Pseudoduganella albidiflava: one gene and its partner. The protein of the gene in region 1 interacts with the protein of each later gene in a pairwise test. Links are inferred from orthologs where the notes say so. Each region holds a gene or a part of one and is shown in the gene's direction. Other genes may lie near its edges.

Evidence for each region.
Region 2: the proteins of EYF70_RS21790 (region 1) and clpB interact in binary tests that used the Escherichia coli proteins (3 or more experiments, as listed by UniProt). The link is inferred for Pseudoduganella albidiflava from one-to-one orthologs.

The regions. Positions count from the first base shown.
Region 1 is NZ_CP036401.1:5,249,043-5,258,913, reverse strand. What follows is about bases 3,344-6,107. They hold EYF70_RS21790 (sulfurtransferase TusA family protein), read left to right. Parts: upstream 3,344-4,493; coding sequence 4,494-4,721; downstream 4,722-6,107. Other genes in these bases: EYF70_RS21780 (electron transfer flavoprotein subunit alpha/FixB family protein), read left to right, coding at 5,888-6,107; EYF70_RS21785 (electron transfer flavoprotein subunit beta/FixA family protein), read left to right, coding at 5,028-5,777; EYF70_RS21795 (beta-1,6-N-acetylglucosaminyltransferase), read left to right, coding at 3,344-4,217. In the rest of the region: ugpQ (glycerophosphodiester phosphodiesterase), read left to right, coding at 1-298; alaS (alanine--tRNA ligase), read left to right, coding at 386-2,995; more of EYF70_RS21795, read left to right, coding at 3,264-3,343; more of EYF70_RS21780, read left to right, coding at 6,108-6,820; EYF70_RS21775 (acyl-CoA dehydrogenase), read left to right, coding at 6,907-8,697; EYF70_RS31410 (PKD domain-containing protein), read left to right, coding at 8,940-9,871. UniProt on the Escherichia coli protein: Involved in thiosulfate metabolism.
Region 2 is NZ_CP036401.1:1,755,106-1,765,368, forward strand. What follows is about bases 4,919-8,074. They hold clpB (ATP-dependent chaperone ClpB), read left to right. Parts: upstream 4,919-5,264; coding sequence 5,265-7,874; downstream 7,875-8,074. Other genes in these bases: moaE (molybdopterin synthase catalytic subunit MoaE), read left to right, coding at 4,919-5,165; EYF70_RS07575 (ATP-binding protein), read right to left, coding at 7,864-8,074. In the rest of the region: EYF70_RS07550 (bifunctional acetate--CoA ligase family protein/GNAT family N-acetyltransferase), read left to right, coding at 1-937; EYF70_RS07555 (hypothetical protein), read left to right, coding at 1,183-1,860; EYF70_RS07560 (DUF349 domain-containing protein), read left to right, coding at 1,969-4,686; more of moaE, read left to right, coding at 4,683-4,918; more of EYF70_RS07575, read right to left, coding at 8,075-10,263. UniProt on the Escherichia coli protein: Part of a stress-induced multi-chaperone system, it is involved in the recovery of the cell from heat-induced damage, in cooperation with DnaK, DnaJ and GrpE. Acts before DnaK, in the processing of protein aggregates.

The DNA.
Region 1 (9,871 bases):
GTTCAGCGCCGCCGCGCTGCGCGCCGCGCGTGCCGCGGCGCCCGAACTGCCCCGCGCGATCGCCTTCGAAGGCTTGCCGGACGACTGGGAAGGGCAGGCCCGCGAACTGGGCGTGCTGTCGGTGCATGTCGACCATGCCAGGCTGACACCGGCGCTGGCGCGCGCCGTGAAAGCGGCCGGTTTCGGCCTGTTTTGCTATACCGTCAACGATGCCGCGCGCGCCCGCGCGCTGCTGTCCTGGGGCGTGGACGCGATCTGCACCGACCGGATCGACCTCCTGCCAGCCGACTTCAAGTAGTGCCAAGCGTTATATAATCAACGTTTTGCATTTCAGCCAGGGCGCCCGCCCGCCTTCAGCCTGTCTCTAATAACCTGCACCAGCCAAATGAAATCATCCGAAATCCGCGAGAAGTTCCTCAAATTCTTCGAGTCCAAGGGTCACACGATCGTCCGTTCCAGCCCGCTGGTCCCTGGTAACGATCCGACCATGCTGCTGACGAACTCCGGCATGGTGCAGTTCAAGGACGTGTTCCTGGGCCTGGATACCCGCCCGTATTCGCGCGCCACCACCGTGCAGCGCTGCGTGCGCGCCGGCGGCAAGCACAACGACCTGGAAAACGTGGGCTACACGGCGCGCCACCACACGTTCTTCGAGATGCTGGGTAACTTCAGCTTCGGCGACTACTTCAAGCGCGACGCGATCGCCTATGCGTGGGAACTGCTGACCAAGGTGTATGGCCTGCCGGCCGAGAAGCTGACCGTCACCGTCTACCAGGAAGACGACGAAGCCTACGACATCTGGGCAAACGAGATCGGCGTGCCGAAAGAGCGCATCATCCGCATCGGCGACAACAAGGGTGCCCGCTACGCATCGGACAACTTCTGGCAAATGGCCGACACCGGCCCGTGCGGCCCGTGCACCGAGGTGTTCTACGACCACGGCGCCGACATCTGGGGCGGCCCGCCGGGCTCGGCCGAGGAAGACGGCGACCGCTTCATCGAGATCTGGAACCTGGTGTTCATGCAGTTCAACCGCGATGAAGCCGGCAACATGACGAAGCTGCCGAAGCCGTGCGTCGATACCGGCATGGGCATGGAGCGCCTGGCCGCGGTGCTGCAGCATGTGCACAGCAACTACGAGATCGACCTGTTCCAGGCCCTGATCAAGGCGGCCGCCCGCGAAACCCACACGGAAGACCTGGAAAGCAAGTCGCTGCGCGTGATCGCCGACCATATCCGCGCCGCCTCGTTCCTGATCGTCGACGGCATCATCCCGAGCTCGGAAGGCCACGGCTACGTACTGCGCCGCATCATCCGCCGCGCGCTGCGCCACGGCCACAAGCTGGGCCAGACCAAGCCGTTCTTCTACAAGCTGGCCGCGGACCTGGACAAGGAAATGGGCACGGCCTATCCGGAATTGTCGGACAAGCTGGCCTACGTGCAGCAGGTGCTGAAGACGGAAGAAGAGCGCTTCGGCGAAACGCTGGAAAACGGCATGAAGATCCTGGAAGCGCAGCTGGTCAAGGATCCGCACAAGCTCGATGGCGGCACCGCCTTCACGCTGTACGACACCTACGGCTTCCCGCTCGACCTGACGGCCGACATCTGCCGCGAGCGCGGCGTGACGCTGGACGAGGAAGGCTTCACCGCGGCGATGGAAAACCAGCGGCGCACCGCGAAAGCCGCCGGCAAGTTCAAGATGGCCGCCAACGTGGCGTACACGGGCGCGAAGACGAGCTTCGTCGGCTACGAGCAGCTGGTATTCGATTCGTCCGTGATCGCGCTGTACGCGAACGGCGCGCCGGTGCAGGAACTGAAGGCCGGTGAAGCGGGCATCGTGGTGCTGGACACCACGCCGTTCTACGCCGAATCCGGCGGCCAGGTGGGCGACCAGGGCATCATCCAGAGCGCCGGCGCGAAATTCACCGTGGACGACACGCTGAAGATCCAGGCCGACGTGTTCGGCCAGCACGGCGTGCTGGAAAACGGCAGCCTGAAGGTGGGCGACAAGGTCTCCGCGCAAGTCGATACCGTGAAGCGCGCGCGCACCATCCGCAACCACTCGGCCACGCACCTGATGCACAAGGCGCTGCGCGAAGTGCTGGGCGGCCACGTGCAGCAAAAGGGCTCGCTGGTCGACCCGGACAAGACCCGCTTCGACTTCAGCCACAATGCGCCGCTGACGGCCGAGCAGATCGCGCAGGTGGAAGCGATCGTCAATGCCGAGATCCTGGAAAACCATTCGACCAAGGCCCAGCACATGTCGTTCGACGACGCCGTCAAGCATGGCGCGATGGCGCTGTTCGGCGAGAAGTATGGCGACGAAGTGCGCGTGCTGGACATCGGTTCGTCGAAAGAGCTGTGCGGCGGCGTGCACGTCACGCGCACCGGCGACATCGGCCTGTTCAAGATCGTCTCCGAAGGCGGCGTGGCGGCCGGTATCCGCCGCGTGGAAGCGGTGACGGGCGAGGGCGCGCTGGCGCTGGTGCAGGCAATGAACCGCCGCCTGAACGAAGCCGCCGCGGCACTGAAATCGACGCCGGAAGAGATCACTTCGCGCATCGGCCAGGTGCAGGACCAGGTCAAGGCGCTGGAGAAGGAATTGAACGCGCTGAAGTCGAAGCTGGCTTCCGGCCAGGGCGACGAGCTGGCCACGAAGGCCATCGACATCAAGGGCCTGAAGGTGCTGGCCGCCACGCTGGAAGGCGCCGACGTGAACGCGCTGCGCGAAACGATGGACAAGCTGAAGGACAAGCTGAAGACGGCCGCGATCGTGCTGGCGTCCGTCAACGGCGACAAGGTCAGCCTGATCGCCGGCGTGACCGCCGATTCGATCGGCAAGGTCAAGGCCGGCGAACTGGTGAACTTCGTGGCCCAGCAGGTGGGCGGCAAGGGCGGTGGCCGGCCGGACATGGCGCAGGCCGGCGGCACCAATCCGGCCGCGTTGCCGGAAGCCCTGGCCGGCGTGCAGGGCTGGGTGGAACAGCGCATCTGATGCTGTCGATCTGACGCATCTGGTCCGGCGCAAGCAGGTCAGGAAAAGGCGGCCGCGGCCGCCTTTTTTTTCGGCCGCGTCAATTGATTAAAGTGCAAGTTATGCTATACACTGCTCCCTTTGTGCCGGTTGCCGTGCGCCATGTCGCCGGCAGCGAACGCCGCGCATGGTGGCGCCGGGCCAGGCGCACCAGTCCTCGTCCTGGCGCCGGTGGCATGTCCGCCGGCCCGGGGCAAGCGATGCGGCAGCGGCATAGCAAGGAGAATGAATGCGGATTGCATACCTGATACTGGCCCACGACCAGCCGGAACTGTTCGGCCGCCTGGCCCGTGCCGTCCACGCGGAAAACGTGGCGATCTACGCGCATATCGACGCCAAGTTCGACCCGGCGGTATTTGCCTCGGCTTGCGGCGGCGTGCCCGTCGATTTCGTTCCCGACCCCGTGAAAGTGAACTGGGGCGGTTTTTCCCAGGTCGCCGCCATGCTCAAGCTGCTCGAACACGCGCTGCGGGCAGGCACGCACGACTACTACATCTTCCTCAGCGGCCGCGACTTCCCGCTGCATTCCCACGGCCACCTGCTGGAAGTGCTGCGCCGCCACCCGGGCCGCAGCTACATGAATTTCTATGCGCTGGCGGACGGGACGGACCAGGTCACCAAGATCCGCAACTACTGCTACCACGACCTGTATGCCAGGCTGCCGACGCGCTTCCTGCGCCGTGTCGCGGCCAAGGTCGTCAAGGTGATCAGCGCCCGCCTGCCGGACCGCCGTTTCGTCGACGGCATGCAAGCCTACCGCGGCTCCACGTCCTGGTGCATCAGCCAGGACATCGCGCGCCATATCGTCGATTTCACGCACGATCCGCGCAACGGCCGGTTCCTGGAATTCTTCCAGAGCGTGTCCTGCAGCGACGAGATCTATTTCCAGACCATCGTGCTGAATTCGCCCCATGCCGCCACGCTGAACCTGTATGACGTGGATGGCCGGCGCCGGCCCGGCGAGATGAAGAACGAGAACAAGGCGTCGCTGCACTACATCGACTGGAATCCCCAGCGCGAAGACCCCGCCATCCTGGTCGACCGCGACTTCGAACCGCTGTATTCGTCCGGCAAGCTGTTTGCCCGCAAGTTCGACGCGCAGCGTTCCGCCAGCCTGCTGGACAAGATCGAAGCGGTGCGGGCCGGGCAGGTGCGTGCGGCGCACGGCATGCCAGTGTCCTGAGCGCGCGTCCGCGCCGATACGACGTACACTCTGCTGCGCTGCGGTGGCATCGCATGACGCGCTGCGGCAAAGCCCGGTTTTCGCCTATACTGCGGTTTTCGGCCGCCGGCTTCCGCTTGTCTTTACTTTTGGGTATTATGTGTTGCAATTTTGCATCGAGCCGCGAAGTCTTTTGGTGCACCGCGTCACGACGCATTTTTTGGAGTAGACTGTCATGACTCAGCACAATCATTTGCGGGAATCTTGATGAGCGATACTTTACTCGACACCGAAACCATGGAATTTCACAAGGAAATCGATGCACGGGGCTTGAACTGCCCGCTGCCGATCCTGAAGGCGAAGAAGGCGCTGGCCGAACTGGAGAGCGGCCAGGTGTTGCGCATCGTGGCGACCGATCCCGGTTCCGTGCGTGACTTCCAGGCGTTCGCCAAGCAGACCGGCAATCCATTGTTGTCGCATGTCCAGCAGGGCGCTGAGTTCACTTTCCTGATGCAGCGCAAGTGACCCGAGGGCAGTGACGGCGCCGCCGCCGCAGGGCGATGGCATCAACAAGGGGACAGTTCCTGGCAGCAGGACTGTCCCCTTGTTGTTTCCATGGCTGAATCAGGCTCACTCATGGCCGACCCATGGCTGGCATTGGCGCCGGAAACGGAATTTTCAGTACCTGTCGAGCGACCCCGTCGAACAAGATTCGTTTTAGAGGACTGCTACTAACATGAAATCGTACGGTCGTGCTTTAATTCCGCCGTGGCCTGGAAAAACTTCTATAATCTAGCCCATTTCACTTATCACTTTTCCCAAAGGCATCCCATGAAAGTCCTGGTACCTGTCAAGCGCGTGGTCGACTACAACGTCAAGGTACGCGTGAAGTCCGACGGCACTGGCGTCGATATCGCCAACGTCAAAATGTCGATGAATCCGTTCGACGAGATCGCCCTGGAAGAAGCCACGCGCCTGAAGGAAGCGGGCAAGGTGACCGAGATCGTGGCGGTATCCGCCGGCGTGGCGCAGTGCCAGGAAACACTGCGCACGGGCATGGCGATCGGCGCCGACCGCGGCGTGCTGATCGAAACGACCGCCGACCTGGAGCCGCTGGCCGTGGCCAAGCTGCTGAAGGCGCTGGCCGACAAGGAACAGCCGCAGCTGATCATCCTGGGCAAGCAGGCCATCGACGACGATTCGAACCAGACCGGCCAGATGCTGGGCGCGCTGCTGGGCTGGCCGCAAGCCACGTTCGCCTCGAAAGTGGTGCTGGAAGACGGCAAGGTGACTGTGACCCGTGAAGTCGATGGCGGCCTGGAAACGCTGTCGCTGGCGCTGCCGGCCATCGTCACCACCGACCTGCGCCTGAACGAACCGCGCTACGTGACGCTGCCGAACATCATGAAGGCAAAGAAAAAGCCGCTGGAAACGATCAAGCCGGAAGACCTGGGCGTGGACGTGACGCCGCGCCTGAAGACGCTGAAAGTGGCCGAGCCGGCCAAGCGCTCCGCCGGTGTCATGGTGCCGGACGTTGCCACGCTGGTGTCGAAGCTGCGCACCGAAGCCAAAGTCATCTAACAGTCGGCGAGCCCGAAACGCATATTTTCACCCCAGGTGCAAAACCTGGGGTCTGACCCGGCGGGTCAGACCCCTGCCTCTGCCTCTGGGGTAACAGACAAGGAAAAATCATGGTCGCACTCGTCATCGCAGAACACGACAACGCCAGCCTGAAAGGCAGCACCCACCACACCGTTACCGCGGCCGCGCAGGCCGGCGGTGAAGTCCATGTCCTGGTCGCCGGCGCCAACGCCTCGGCCGCCGCGCAGCAGGCCGCGCAGATCGCCGGCGTCAGCAAGGTGCTGCTGGCCGATGCGCCGCACTTCGCCGATGGCCTGGCCGAGAACCTGGCCGAGCAGATCCTGGCCGTGGCCGGCGCTTACTCGCACATCCTGGCCCCGGCCACCGCCTACGGCAAGAACATCCTGCCGCGCGTGGCCGCCAAGCTGGACGTGGCACAGATTTCCGAGATCACCAAGGTCGATTCACCCGACACGTTCGAGCGCCCGATCTACGCCGGCAACGCGATCGCCACCGTGCAATCGACCGACAAGGTGAAAGTCATCACGGTGCGCACCACCGGCTTCGATTCCGCGGCATCCACCGGTGGCTCGGCCGCCGTCGAGAATGTCGCTGCGGTTGCCGATTCCGGCAAGTCGAGCTTCGTGGGCCGCGAAGTGGCCAAGTCGGACCGCCCGGAACTGACGGCTGCCAAGGTCATCGTTTCCGGCGGCCGCGGCATCGGTTCGGCCGACAACTTCAAGGTCCTGGAACCGCTGGCCGACAAGCTGAACGCGGCCATGGGCGCCTCGCGCGCCGCCGTCGACGCCGGCTACGTGCCGAACGACTGGCAGGTCGGCCAGACCGGCAAGATCGTCGCGCCGTCGCTGTACATCGCCGTCGGCATTTCCGGCGCGATCCAGCATCTGGCCGGCATGAAGGATTCGAAGACGATCGTGGCGATCAACAAGGATCCGGAAGCACCGATCTTCTCGGTGGCCGACTACGGCATCGTCGGCGACCTGTTCGAGATCGTTCCGGCACTGGTAAAAGAACTGGGCTGATTCCGCACGAGGGAACAAGCTGACATCGAGCCACGCTGGCCAGGCACCACCGCCCGGCCACCGTGGCTTTTTTTTTGGAGACGACAATGAGCTATACCGCCCCGATCAAAGACATGCTGTTCGTGATGAGCGAACTGGCCAACCTGGATGCCATCAGCGCGCTGCCCGGCTGCGAGGACGCCACGCGCGACACGGCCGAAGCCGTGCTGGAAGAAAACGCCAAGTTCGTCAGCGGCGTGATCGAGCCGCTGAACCACGCCGGCGACAAGGAGCCCAGCTACTGGCACGACGGCCAGGTCACCACCACCAAGGGTTTCAAGGAAGCCTTCCGCCAGTTCGCCGACGCCGGCTGGCAAGGCTTGCAGCACCCGCAGGACTTCGGCGGCCAGGGCTTGCCGAAGCTGGTCGGCACGCCGTGCGTGGAAATGCTGCACGGGGCGAACCTGTCGTTCGCCCTGGTGGCGCTGCTGTCCGACGGCGCCATCGAAGCGCTGATGACGGCGGGCAGCGACGAGCAGAAGGCCACGTACCTGGAGCCGCTCGTGACCGGTCAATGGACCGGCACGATGAACCTGACGGAACCGCAGGCCGGTTCGGACCTGGCCGCCGTGCGCACCCGCGCCGAGCCGCAGGGCGACGGTACCTACAAGATCTTCGGCACCAAGATCTTCATCACCTACGGCGAGCACGACATGACGGAAAACATCGTGCACCTGGTGCTGGCGCGCACGCCGGATGCGCCGCCGGGCGTGAAGGGCATCTCGCTGTTCATCGTGCCGAAGTTCCTCGTCAACGCGGACGGTTCGCTGGGCGCGCGCAACGACGCGCACTGCGTCTCCATCGAGCACAAGCTGGGCATCAAGGCCAGCCCCACGGCGGTGCTGCAGTTCGGCGACAACGGCGGCGCGATCGGCACGCTGGTGGGCGAGGAAAACCGCGGCCTCGAATACATGTTCATCATGATGAACGCGGCCCGTTTCGGCGTGGGCATGCAGGGTATCGGCCTGGCCGAGAACGCGTACCAGAAGGCCGTGGCGTTCGCCCGCGACCGCGTGCAGTCGCGCGACCTGGCCGGCTCCAGCGGCCCGGTGCCGATCATCCACCACCCGGATGTGCGGCGCATGCTGATGTCGATGCGGGCGCAGACCGAGGCGGCGCGCGCGCTGGCCTACGTGGGCGCCGGCTTCCACGACATCGCCCACCACCACGAGGACGAGGAAACGCGCGCGGCGCACCAGGCCATCTACGAATACCTGGTCCCCGTGATCAAGGGCTGGTCGACGGAAATGAGCGAGAACGTGGCGCGCGACGGCGTGCAGGTGCATGGCGGCATGGGCTTCATCGAGGAGACCGGCGCCGCGCAGCACTACCGCGACGCGAAGATCCTGACGATCTACGAAGGCACCACGGCGATCCAGGCCAACGACCTGGTGGGCCGCAAGACGCTGCGCGACGGCGGCAAGGTGGCCAGGCACCTGCTGGCGCAGGCGCGCGCAACGGCCACCCAGCTGGGCGAACTGGAAAGCGGCGACCTGGCCGTCATCCGTGCGCGGCTGGAGCAGGGCGCCACCGACCTCGAAGCGGTGGTCGATTTCGTGCTGGCCAACGCGAAGAGCGACGTGAAGGCGGTGTTCGCCGGCAGCGTGACCTACCTGAAGCTGGCCGGCATCGTGCTGGGCGGCTGGCAGATGGCGCGCGCCGCCCTGATCGCGCAGCAGAAGCTGTCGTCCGGCGCTGGCGATGCGTCGTTCTACCGCGCCAAGATCACCACCGCCCGCTTCTTTGCCGACCACTTCGTGGCGCAATCGACCGCGATGCGCGCCGCCATCGTCGAGGGCCACGCCGGCGTGCTGGCGCTGCCGGAAGAGATGTTCTAAGCCCGGGCAGGCAATCGCGCTGCGGTGACGGCAATCTCGCCAGACTGCAGCGCTGCCTCCCCGCACGGCAGCACCGCAGCGCCGACGCAACGAAAGTTTCACCAAACTGTAGCGCTTGTTACGCAGTTTTGTAATGCCGGTTTAACACCGTAAAACCTTCCTGTACGCTTTCATGCGTTGCCTCTAGGAAATGAGGCGTCCCGCTCAGGCGGCCCGGTGCGGCCGCCGTTCCGAGATCAGTCATGAACCTGTCTGCCAGGAAGACCCTGCTGCTGGCCGTGCTTGCCGCCGGCTTCGCCAGTTCAGTCCACGCCGCCACCAATGCCACGCCGGTGCCCGTGCCGCGCTGGGAACAATTCCCCGGTGAACCCATCATCGTGTTCGGCGGTGGCGATTCCGTCGACCGCGATGGCCACGTGGTGTCGTGGAGCTGGAAGTTCGGCGACGGCACCACGGGCACCGGCCCGGATGCTTCTCACATGTACGCCAGGGCCGGCACCTACCAGGCCACCCTCACCGTGAAGGACGACCGCGGCGCGAGCGCCAGCAAGGGCTTCGCCGTGACCGTGCAGCCGAAACCGAACATGCTGCCGGAAGCGGCGGGCAGCGCAACGGCCACTCCCGGCACGCTGGCGGCCACGTTCGACGGCGGCGCTTCGCGCGACCACGATGGCCGCGTCGTCGCCTACGCCTGGACCTTCGGCGACGGTACCGCGGCCAAGGGCGCGAGGGTCAGCCACACGTACAAGGCACCCGGCACCTATCCGGCGCGGCTGACGGTCCTGGACGACCGTGGCAGCACCGCGTCCGCCGAGGTGCCGGTCACCGTGGCTGGCAACCGTGCGCCGGTGCCGATGGCCGTCGCGGTGCCCGTGTCGGGCAAGCTTGCCGTGGACTTCGATGCGGCCGGATCGTCCGACAGCGATGGCACCATCGCCAGCCATGCGTGGACGTTCGGCGACGGCGCGTCCGGCACCGGGGCACGCGTTGCACACACCTATGCCAGGCCGGGCACCTATGCCGCCACGCTGACCGTCAGGGATAACCGTGGCGCGACGGCGACGCTGGCACTGACGGTGGACGTGACGGGCGCGGTGGCCGCCACCACGCCATGGGTCACCGGCTACTACGCCGGCTGGTTCTGGCACGATTACCAGCCGCAGAACATCGACAT
Region 2 (10,263 bases), 3.5 Mb from region 1 along the record:
GGGCCTGCCGTCCGGCGAACCTGCGGCCGGCGAGGCACCGCTGCTGCGCATCGCAGTGCACACGGACCCCGTATTCGGCCCGGCCCTCGAATTCGGGCTGGGCGGCGCCGCCGGCCGCGTGGCGCGCGACCGGGCCGCCGGCCTGCCGCCGTTGAACATGGTACTGGCGCGCGATATCGTGGCGCGCACCCGCGCCGGTGCCGCGCTCGGCGGCACGGAAGCCGTGTGCCGCGCGCTGGTACAGGTGGCCGACCTGGTGACGGACCTGGCCGACGTGGTCGAACTGGAACTGGATCCGGTGCAGGTGGTGGCGGCGGGCGATCCGCGCGGCGCCACGCTGGCCGCGCTGGGTGCCCGCATCGTGCTCGGCCCGCCGCGCCCCGAATCCGCGCTGGCGATCCGGCCCTACCCGCAGGCACTGGCCGAAACGGTGGACTGGCAAGGCGCCCCGCTGGTGCTGCGGCCGATCCGGCCCGAGGATGCGCCGGCCCACGTGCGCTTCTTCGCCGCGCTCGATCCGGAAGACGTGCGGCTGCGCTTTTTTTCCGCGTTGCGCGAACTGCCGCCGGCGCAGCTGGCGCGGCTTACGCAGATCGACTATGACCGCGCGATGGCGTTCATCGCCACGCGGCCTGGCGCCGATGGCACCGCCGAAACGCTCGGCGTGGTGCGCGCGGTGGCCGATCCGGACGAGCGCCGCGCCGAGTTCGCGATCGTGGTGCGCTCGGATTTGAAGGGCAAGGGACTGGGGGTGATCCTGTTCCGCAAGCTGGTCGACTATTTCCGCGCGCGCGGCACCGGCAGCCTGACAGGCGACGCGCTGGCTGAAAATGTTGGAGTGCAGAAACTGGTGCGCCGGTTCGGCGGCACGGTGCAGCCGGGGAACGAGCCGGGCACCGTGGCGCTGGTCGTCCCATTGCATGGGAATTCATCTTAGTCCGGTCGGAAACTCCGCAGCCAACCTTGCGCTGTGTCAAAGTGTCCATGTCGCTGTTCTTTACACTTTGGTTCTGCGAGTTGTCGAGCGACGGCATCGCATGGAGACAACCGGCGATCGCTTATTGTCAAATGAAGGTCACATGAAGGTCACATGAAGGCCACATGAAGGTCACGTGGAGGTCACATAGAGGTGACATAAAGGTGACATAACGATCGCATAAACCTATAAAACCGGGAGCGACAATGTTAACCGCCACTTATACGCTGGTCGCGCTTTCTGTCGAACAAGCCAATGTTCGGCTCAGTGTGCTTTCTTTCCAGAAATACGTGCAATCGACGCTGACCCGCCAGCAGAGCCTCACGCTGGCCCAGCTTGAATACGCATGCGAAACGCTGGAGCGCCTGTACCAGGCCTGCAGCTGGCGCAAGGTGGAGCTGTACCTGATCCCCGCGCTGCGCCAGGCCACCCAGCGCGCCGACCAGTTGCTGGACGAACTGTCGCGCCTGAACGGCCTCGCGCTCGACGTGGTGCGCCGCCTGAAAGACCGGGCGGCGCCGCGCCACGAGGAGGGCGGGGACCCGGGCCAGGACCCGCAGATCGCCCATGTCGCCACGTTTTGCGAGGCGATCGACAGCTTTTGCACGACCCTGCTGCAAAGGCTGGAAAAGGAAGAGAAGGAATTGTTCGCCATCGCCCGCAGTGCGATCTGCGGCGATGCGTGGTTTGCCATCGCCAACAAGCTGCTGGCGCACGATGCCCAGGTTGCCGAGGCCCGCCGCAGCGGGACGGACGACGCCACCGTGATCTCCCTCGTGCCGCGGCTGGCGCCGCCGGCCGAGCCGGTGGATGCGATCGACGTGCGCATGCCCGCGGTGAGGGCGCGCGCCCGGGCCTTGCCGCGCGTCGCCGGCGCCGACTGAGCCGTTGCCGGCCGTGCCTGTGGTTCTGCCGGTCGCGGCCGCAGGATGCGACGCCGCGAAAACCGGTGCTGCGCTATGATGGCGGTTTTGATCCATCCATAGCACATCATGTTTGAATTCCTCTTCAAGCGGCCCGGCGACAAGGGCACCGAATCGCAGGCCGCGCAGGGGCAACACGCGGAGGCCGGGCGGGGCGACAAGGGCGGTGGCCAGGGCAACGGCCCCGCCGCCAAGGGCGGCCCGCAAGGTGGAGCCGACGGCAAGGAAGCGCGCCGTGCCGAACAGGCCGCGCTGGCCAGGTCGCTGGCCGGCGACGAAGCCGCCGCCGTTGCGCTGATCCTGCAGAGCGAGTTCGCCGATGTGCGGCTGGCCGCGGCCGAGCATGTCGTGTCGCAAGCGGCGCTCGAGCAGGTGCAGGCCGCGGTGCGCAACACGGACCGCCGCGTGGCCAAGCTGATGCAGGGCCGGCTCGATGCGATCCGTCACCGGCAAATGGAGCAGCGCCAGGCCGAGGCCACCATTGCGCAGGCACAGCGCCTGCTGCAGGAAGAAAAGCTGGCGCCGAACCAGGTGGCCGACCTGGACCGCCTGTGGAAAGTGATCGATGCGCCGCCGCAACTGGCTGCCGAGTTCGACCGCCTGCGCGCGGCCTTGCGCGCGCGCCTGGAAGCGCAGGTGGATCTGCAGCGCGCCACGATCGATGCGCTGGCGGCGCTGCGCAAACTGGCCGCCGCTCCCGCCGGAGAGGACTCGATGCAGGAACTGGAACGGCTCGCTGCCGAGCACGCCGCACGGCTGGCCGGGCCCGAGCATGGCACGCTGCCGCGGCACCTGTTGACGGACGTGGAAGCGGCGCTGGAGGCGGCACGCGCCGCGCTGGCCCGTGTGGCTGCCGCTGCCGAACCGCCCGCCCCCGCAACCCCGGCACCCGCCGGACCAGCGGCGCAACAGGAAGAGGGGCAAGCCATGGCGCCGGACAGCGGAAATCAGCAGAAGAGCGGAACGGCGCCGGCCGGCGCAACGGCGCAGGGCGGCACAGAGGATCAGCCTGATGCCACGGCGCAAGGTGGCGGAAACGAGCAGGACAGCAAGGCGGCCAGCGAGGCGAACAGCCAGGCGCAGGGCGGGCCTGGGGCTGCCGTGGATGGCCAGCCAGCTCAGCCGGGTGCCGCGCCGGCCCGGCCGCCGAAGGAAAAGAAGGTCACGCCGGCCGACCGCGAGGCGAACGAGCGCTTCATGGCGCTGGTCGAGGCCATGGACGCGGCACTGGCCCAGGGCCAGTTGCACACCGCCGCCGAACACGACAAGACCCTGAAGGACAGCAAGACGGGCCGCCTGACGGCCCAGCAATCGGAGCGCCTGGCGCACGTGCGCGCCGAGTACAAGCGGCTGTCCGCCTGGGCTCGCTGGGGCGGCAATGTATCCCGTGAAGAACTGGTGCATGCCGTCGAGGAATTGCCCGCACAAAACCTGCCGATGAGTGAGCTGGCCAGGAAGGTCAGCGCCATGCGCGAGCGCTGGAAAGCGCTGGACAGCGTTTCCGGCGCCGCGCCGAAGAGCTTGTGGGAAAAGTTCGATGCCGCCTGCACCGCCGCCTACGCGCCGGCCGCCGCGCACTTCCGCCACCTGGCGGACGAGCGCCACGCCAACGCCGCCAAGGCGCAGGCCATGGTCGACGAAGTCAACGCGCTGGTGGCCGATTCGCCGGCCACGCGCGAGGACTGGCGCGGCCTGGCTTCCGCGTCGCAGCGGCTGCGCCAGGCCTGGAGCCGGCTGGGCACGATCGACCGCAAGGACAAGAAACGCCTCGATACCGCGTTCGGCAAGGCCATGGAAACGCTGATGGCGCCGCTCGAAGAGCAGCGCGCGATCGAGGTGGCGCGCCGCGAGCAGCTGATCGAGGAAGTCTACAAGCTCGACCCGGCCGACCGGCACACGGTGGACACGCTGCGCGGCCTGCAGGAAGCCTGGCAGGGCCATGCCAAGGCGCTGCCGCTGGAGCGCCGGCAGGAACAGGCCCTGTGGCAGAAATTCCGTAGCGCCTGCGACACGATTTTTGCCAAGCGCAAGGAATCGGCCCACGCGGCCGACCATGAGCGCAAGGCGCACCTGCATGCCCGCGAGGCGATCTGCGCGCAGCTCGAAGCGTTCGCGCCGGAGGGCGACGACAAGGCCCGCCAGGGCGCGATCGGCAAGGCGCTGCGCGATGCCGCCGCCGCGTGGCATGCGAGCGGCCCCGTGCCGCGCGCAGCCGAGGCGCGCATCGAAGGCCGCTACCGCGCCGCCGTGGCGAAGCTGCAGGGCGAAGCCGATGCCGTGCGCAAGCGTGCCGGTACGGCGCAGGCCAACGCGCTGCGCGACAAGCTGCGCTTGGTGCAGGCGCTGGAACATGCCGTGGCAGCGCCTGGTCCGGTCGATAGCGAGGAGTGGAAGGGCCGCTGGGCCGCGCTGCCAGCGCTGCCGGCCGAGCACGAGCGCACCTTGCATGGCCGCTTCCATGCCGCGTTGCAGGCCGCCGCGGCGGATGCCGGCGCGCGCGGCGCGTATGCCGGCACGCTGGAAGCGAACCGTTCGCGGCTGCTGGCCGAGGTCTTGCGCCAGGAAATCGTGGCCGGCATCGACAGCGGCCCGGAATTCGCGCGCGACCGCCTGAAGATGCAGGTCGAAGTGCTGCAGGATTCCCTGAAGTCCGGCCAGAAATCCGGCGCGGCGGGTTCGCAGGCGGCCCAGTTCGTGCAGCTGTGCGCGCTGCCGGCGCTGCTGGACGACCGCACGGCCAGCCGCATCGAGGCGCTGTTCCGCCGCATCGGCGCGGAGGGGCGATGAGCCGGCAGGAGAACCATGGCGGGATGGCGCGGGTGCGCGTCCAGCCCGAGGATTTCGACCTTTCCACCGAAGTGGCGCGGCTGCGCGCGGACAATCCGAAGACCGGCGCCATCGTCACCTTCGTGGGCACGGTGCGCGACCTGAACGAAGGTTCGCAGGTGGCGTCGATGGAACTGGAGCATTATCCGGGCATGACGGAAGAGTCGATCGAGCGCATCATCGACCAGGCCTGCACGCGCTGGCCGGTCCACGATGCGCTGGTGATCCACCGCGTCGGCCCGCTGCTGCCGCGCGACCAGATCGTGCTGGTGGCGGTCACGTCCGCGCATCGCGGCGACGCATTCGCAGCCTGCGAGTTCATCATCGACTACCTGAAGACCGAGGCGCCGTTCTGGAAAAAGGAACAGACGCCGGAAGGGGCGCGCTGGGTCGATGCGCGTGTCAGCGACGACCACGCGCTGGACAAGTGGGAGAAATGATCCCGGCTGCAGCCGGAACCCAGCCATTTCGCAGGGCGTCTTGAAATAGCGATTGCGCAGCCGCACCTTATCGGAAGATAAAATTTGGAGCGAAGCGCCATGCGTCAAGACAAACTTACTACAAAACTTCAGGAAGCACTTGCCGACGCCCAGAGCCTGGCCGTCGGCAGCGACAACCCCTATATCGAACCCGTGCACCTGCTGACGGCCCTGCTCAACCAGGACGACAGCAGCACGCGCTCGCTGCTGCAGCGCGCCGGCGTCAACGTCGGCGGCCTGGCCGCGGCGCTGAAAGGCGCCATCGAGCGCTTGCCGAAGGTGTCCGGCACCGGCGGCAACGTGCAGGTCAGCCGCGAATTCGTCAACATGCTGAACCTGGCCGACCGCGAGGCGCAGAAGCGCGGCGACCAGTTCGTGTCCAGCGAAATGGTGCTGCTGGCGCTGGCGGACGACAAGTCCGACGCCGGCCGGCTGGCCCGCGAGAACGGCCTGTCGCGCAAATCCCTCGAAACGGCGATCGAGGCCGTGCGCGGCGGCGGCAAGGTCGATTCTCAGGAAGCGGAAGGCCAGCGCGAGGCGCTGAAGAAATACACGATGGACCTTACCGAGCGGGCGCGCCAGGGCAAGCTCGACCCGGTGATCGGCCGCGACGACGAGATCCGCCGCGCGATCCAGGTGCTGCAGCGGCGCACCAAGAACAATCCGGTGCTGATCGGCGAACCCGGCGTCGGCAAGACCGCGATCGTCGAGGGCCTGGCCCAGCGCATCGTCAACAACGAGGTGCCCGATTCGCTGCGCGGCAAGCGCGTGCTGTCGCTCGACATGGCGGCGCTGCTGGCCGGTGCCAAGTACCGCGGCGAGTTCGAGGAGCGGCTGAAATCGGTGCTGAATGAACTGGCCAAGGACGAGGGCCAGACCATCGTCTTCATCGACGAGCTGCACACCATGGTCGGTGCCGGCAAGGCCGAGGGCGCGATGGATGCGGGCAACATGCTCAAGCCCGCGCTGGCGCGCGGCGAGCTGCACTGCGTGGGCGCCACCACGCTGGACGAGTACCGCAAGTACATCGAGAAGGATGCCGCGCTGGAGCGCCGTTTCCAGAAGATCCTGGTCGACGAGCCCACCGTGGAAGCCACCATCGCCATCCTGCGCGGCCTGCAGGACAAGTACGAGCTGCACCACAAAGTGGAGATCACCGACCCGGCCATCATCGCGGCGGCCGAGCTGTCGCACCGCTACATCACCGACCGCTTCCTGCCCGACAAGGCGATCGACCTGATCGACGAAGCCGCGTCGAAGATCAAGATCGAGATCGATTCCAAGCCCGAGGTGATGGACAAGCTGGAACGCCGCCTGATCCAGCTGAAGATCGAGAAGGAAGCGGTCAAGCGCGAGAAGGACGAAGGTTCGCGCAAGCGGCTCGACCTGATCGACGAGGAAATCGCCAAGCTGCAGCGCGAGTACAACGACTTCGAGGAAGTGCTGAAGGCCGAGAAGGCCAATGTGCAGGGCACCACGCACATCAAGGAAGAGATCGAGCGCATCCGCCAGGAGATGGAGGAAGCCACGCGCGCATCGAACTGGCAGCGCGTCTCCGAGCTGCAGTACGGCCGGCTGCCCGAGCTGGAAGCGCAGCTGAAGCAGGCGGAATCCTCGAACGGCGATGAAGCGAAGGACAAGCCGAAGCTGCTGCGCACGCAGGTGGGCGCCGAGGAGATCGCCGAGGTGGTGTCGCGCGCCACCGGCATCCCCGTGTCGCGCATGATGCAGGGCGAGCGCGACAAGCTGTTGCACATCGAGGAAAAGCTGCACGAGCGCGTGGTGGGGCAGGACGAGGCGATCAACGCCGTGGCCGACGCGATCCGCCGTTCGCGCGCCGGCCTGGCGGACCCGAACCGGCCATACGGCTCGTTCATGTTCCTGGGCCCGACCGGCGTGGGCAAGACCGAACTGTCGAAGGCGCTGGCCGCGTTCCTGTTCGATACCGAGGAATCGATGATCCGCATCGACATGAGCGAATTCATGGAGAAGCATTCGGTGGCCCGCCTGATCGGCGCGCCGCCGGGCTACGTGGGCTACGACGAAGGCGGCTACCTGACCGAGGCGGTGCGCCGCAAGCCGTACAGCGTGATCCTGCTCGACGAGGTGGAAAAGGCGCACCACGACGTCTTCAACGTGCTGCTGCAGGTGCTCGACGATGGCCGCATGACCGATGGCCAGGGCCGCACCGTGGACTTCAAGAACACGGTGATCATCATGACGTCGAACCTCGGTTCGCAGAAGATCCAGTCGATGGAGGATTCCGATCCGGCGGTGACGAAGCTGGCCGTGATGGCCGAAGTGCGCGGCCACTTCCGCCCCGAGTTCATCAACCGGATCGACGAGATCGTGGTGTTCCACGGCCTGGACGAGAAGAACATCGGCGCGATCGCGAAGATCCAGCTGCAGATCCTGGAAAACCGGCTGCGCAGGATGGAGATGGACTTGCAGGTCAGCGACGCGGCGCTGCAGAAGATCGCCGAGGCGGGCTACGACCCGGTGTACGGCGCGCGGCCGCTGAAGCGGGCGATCCAGCAGCAGATCGAGAATCCGCTGTCGAAGCTGATCCTGGAGGGCCGCTTCGGGCCGAAGGACACGATCCGCATCGATGCACGCGACGGCGCCCTGGTGTTCGGCGCCGAGGGCAAGGTCGACATCGTCAAGCAGTAAGCACCGGCATTCCCGGCTCCAGCACCGGCGCTGCGTCCACGGACGCGGCGCCGGTTTTTTTTCGCAGCCGCCATTGGCCCAGCAGGCGGGTGGCGGCCAGCAGGTCGGCCGTGCCGTGTCCCCCCGTGAAGCGCGCCAGCACCAGCTCCAGCAGCGCCTCGGCGCCGGATGTCGCGCCGTGGCCGTGCCACAGGCGTGCCAGGCTGGTGGCGGCACGCAGTTCCCAGGACAGCGCACCCTGGTTGCGGGCCAGCAGCAGCGCGGCGCGGAACTGCCGTTCGGCGCCATCGCGGGCGGCCGGGCCGCCGGTGGCCAGCAGGCGTTCGCCCTGCAGGCGGCGCAGCTCGGGGGCGCACCAGCGCGCGCCGCCCTGGTCGGCGCGCAGCAGCAGGGTCTCGTCCAGGTAGCGCGGATTCAGCGTGGCCAGCGTTTCGCGGTGCGGCCCAGCGGTGGGTGCCTGAGCCAGCCAGCCGCCGGGCGCATCCTCGACGATGCCATGCCGGTACTGGCGTGCCAGCGTTTCCCAGTGCGGAAAGCGGCGCGCGGCGTCTTCCAGTTCCGCCAGCGCGGCCAGCGCGGCCGGCCGGTCGCCGCACCACCACGCCACGGGGAACATGGCGAACGCGAGCACCTGGCACAGCGGCGCGTCGGCCCCCACCGCACGCGCGCGCAGCACGCCGTTGCGGGCCAGGCGCAGGGCTTCGTCCGGGTAGCCGAGCAGCCAGCGCGCGCGGGCCAGCACGGCGCTCGCGGCAACGTTTTCATCCGTGTGCAGGGCAGTGCGGCGCCGGGTGCACACGGCCGGCACCGTGCCGTTCTGCACGGCGTGCGCCAGCGGCGCGGCCAGTGCCTGCTCGCCCGACAGGTGCAGGGCGAGGGCGGCGAAGCGGTCATGCACCAGTTGCGCGGGGCGCGAACCGGCGTGGCGGATGTCATGCTGGAAGCGCTGCGCCAGCGCCACCGCGGCAGGGTAATCGCCGGTCAGCACGTGTTCCAGCACCAGGCCGGAAAAGGCGTCGGCCAGCCGCTCGGTGTCGGCGCAGGCTTCGGCCAGTGCGAAGCCGCGGGCATAGGCGGCTTGGCCGGCGCCGGCGCCTTCCAGGTAGACGCTGACCGTGCCCAGGGCCGTGTGCAGCACCGCTTGCGTCGACGGCGGCAAGGAGGGAAGCGGCGCCTGCCCCGGCATGTGCCGCATCGCGGGTTCGGCTGGTCCGGTGCCGCGCGTCGTCGCCATGGCGAGCCAGTCGCGCAGTTCGGCCAGTTCGGCGGCTTCCCACCACATCGGGATGGACGCGGCCAGCAGCGCGGCGGCGGCTTGCGGGTCGCCGTGCGCGCCGAAGCCCCATGCCAGCGCGGCGCGGACATCGGGCAAGTGACGCGGATCGCTGTCCACGCCGGCCAGCGCCGCGCAATCGGCGGTGAAGCGGGCGAACGCCGCATCGTCCGGCGCCAGCAGCGACAGCGCGCAGGTGCGCACGCTGTCGTACAGCAGGCATTGCGGCGCGCTGTCCGCGCGGTGCGGCGCGAGCAGGGACCGGGCGGCCAGCGTGGCGAGGGCGTCTTCCACGTCCTGGCCGGTCACCGCTTCGCCTGCCGCCACGCGGACCGCGCGCGCCAGCGTGAACGGGCCAGTGAACATGGCCACGCGGCACAGCACCGTGCGCTCCACCGGCGACAGCGTGTCGATGCTCCATTCCAGCGATGCGCGCAGCGAGCGGTGGCGCGGCGGCGCGGTGCGGCGGCCGCCTTTCAGGATTTCCAGGCGTTCGTCGATGCGGGCCAGCAGTTCGCGCGGGTGGAACAGGTCCAGCCGGCCGGCCGCCAGCTCGATCGCCAGCGGCACGCCGTCGAGGCGGCGGCACAGTTCCGCCACGGCCGGCGCATCGGCATCGGCCAATGTGAAACCGCCGTGCAGGGCGGCGGCACGCGCGGCGAACAGCGCTACGGCCGGGTAGGCCAGCGCCGCCGCTGCCGATGCCGGCTCGGTGCCGGGTGGCGGGCAGTCGAGCGGTGCGACGCGCTGCACGCGCTCGCCGGCGGCGCGCAGCGCTTCGCGGCAGGTCGCCACGATGCACAGGCCCGGCACGTCGCGCAGCAGCTGTTCGGCCAGCGCGGCGGCGGCCGTGACGATGCGGTCGCAATTGTCGAGCACCAGCAGCACCGGGCATTCGCGCACGTGCGCCAGCAAGGCGGAAACCGGATCGGTGCCGCGGGACAGGCCCATGGTCCCGGCCAGCGCGGCCCAGGGATCGGCCGCCTCGGCCAGGTCGATGCTCCAGGTGCGGAACTGCGTCGCCAGCTGGCGTGCCAGCGCGTGCGCCAAGGTGCTCTTGCCGACGCCGGCGGTGCCCGTCAGGGTGACCAGCAGGTGTTGCTGCGCCAGCGCCGC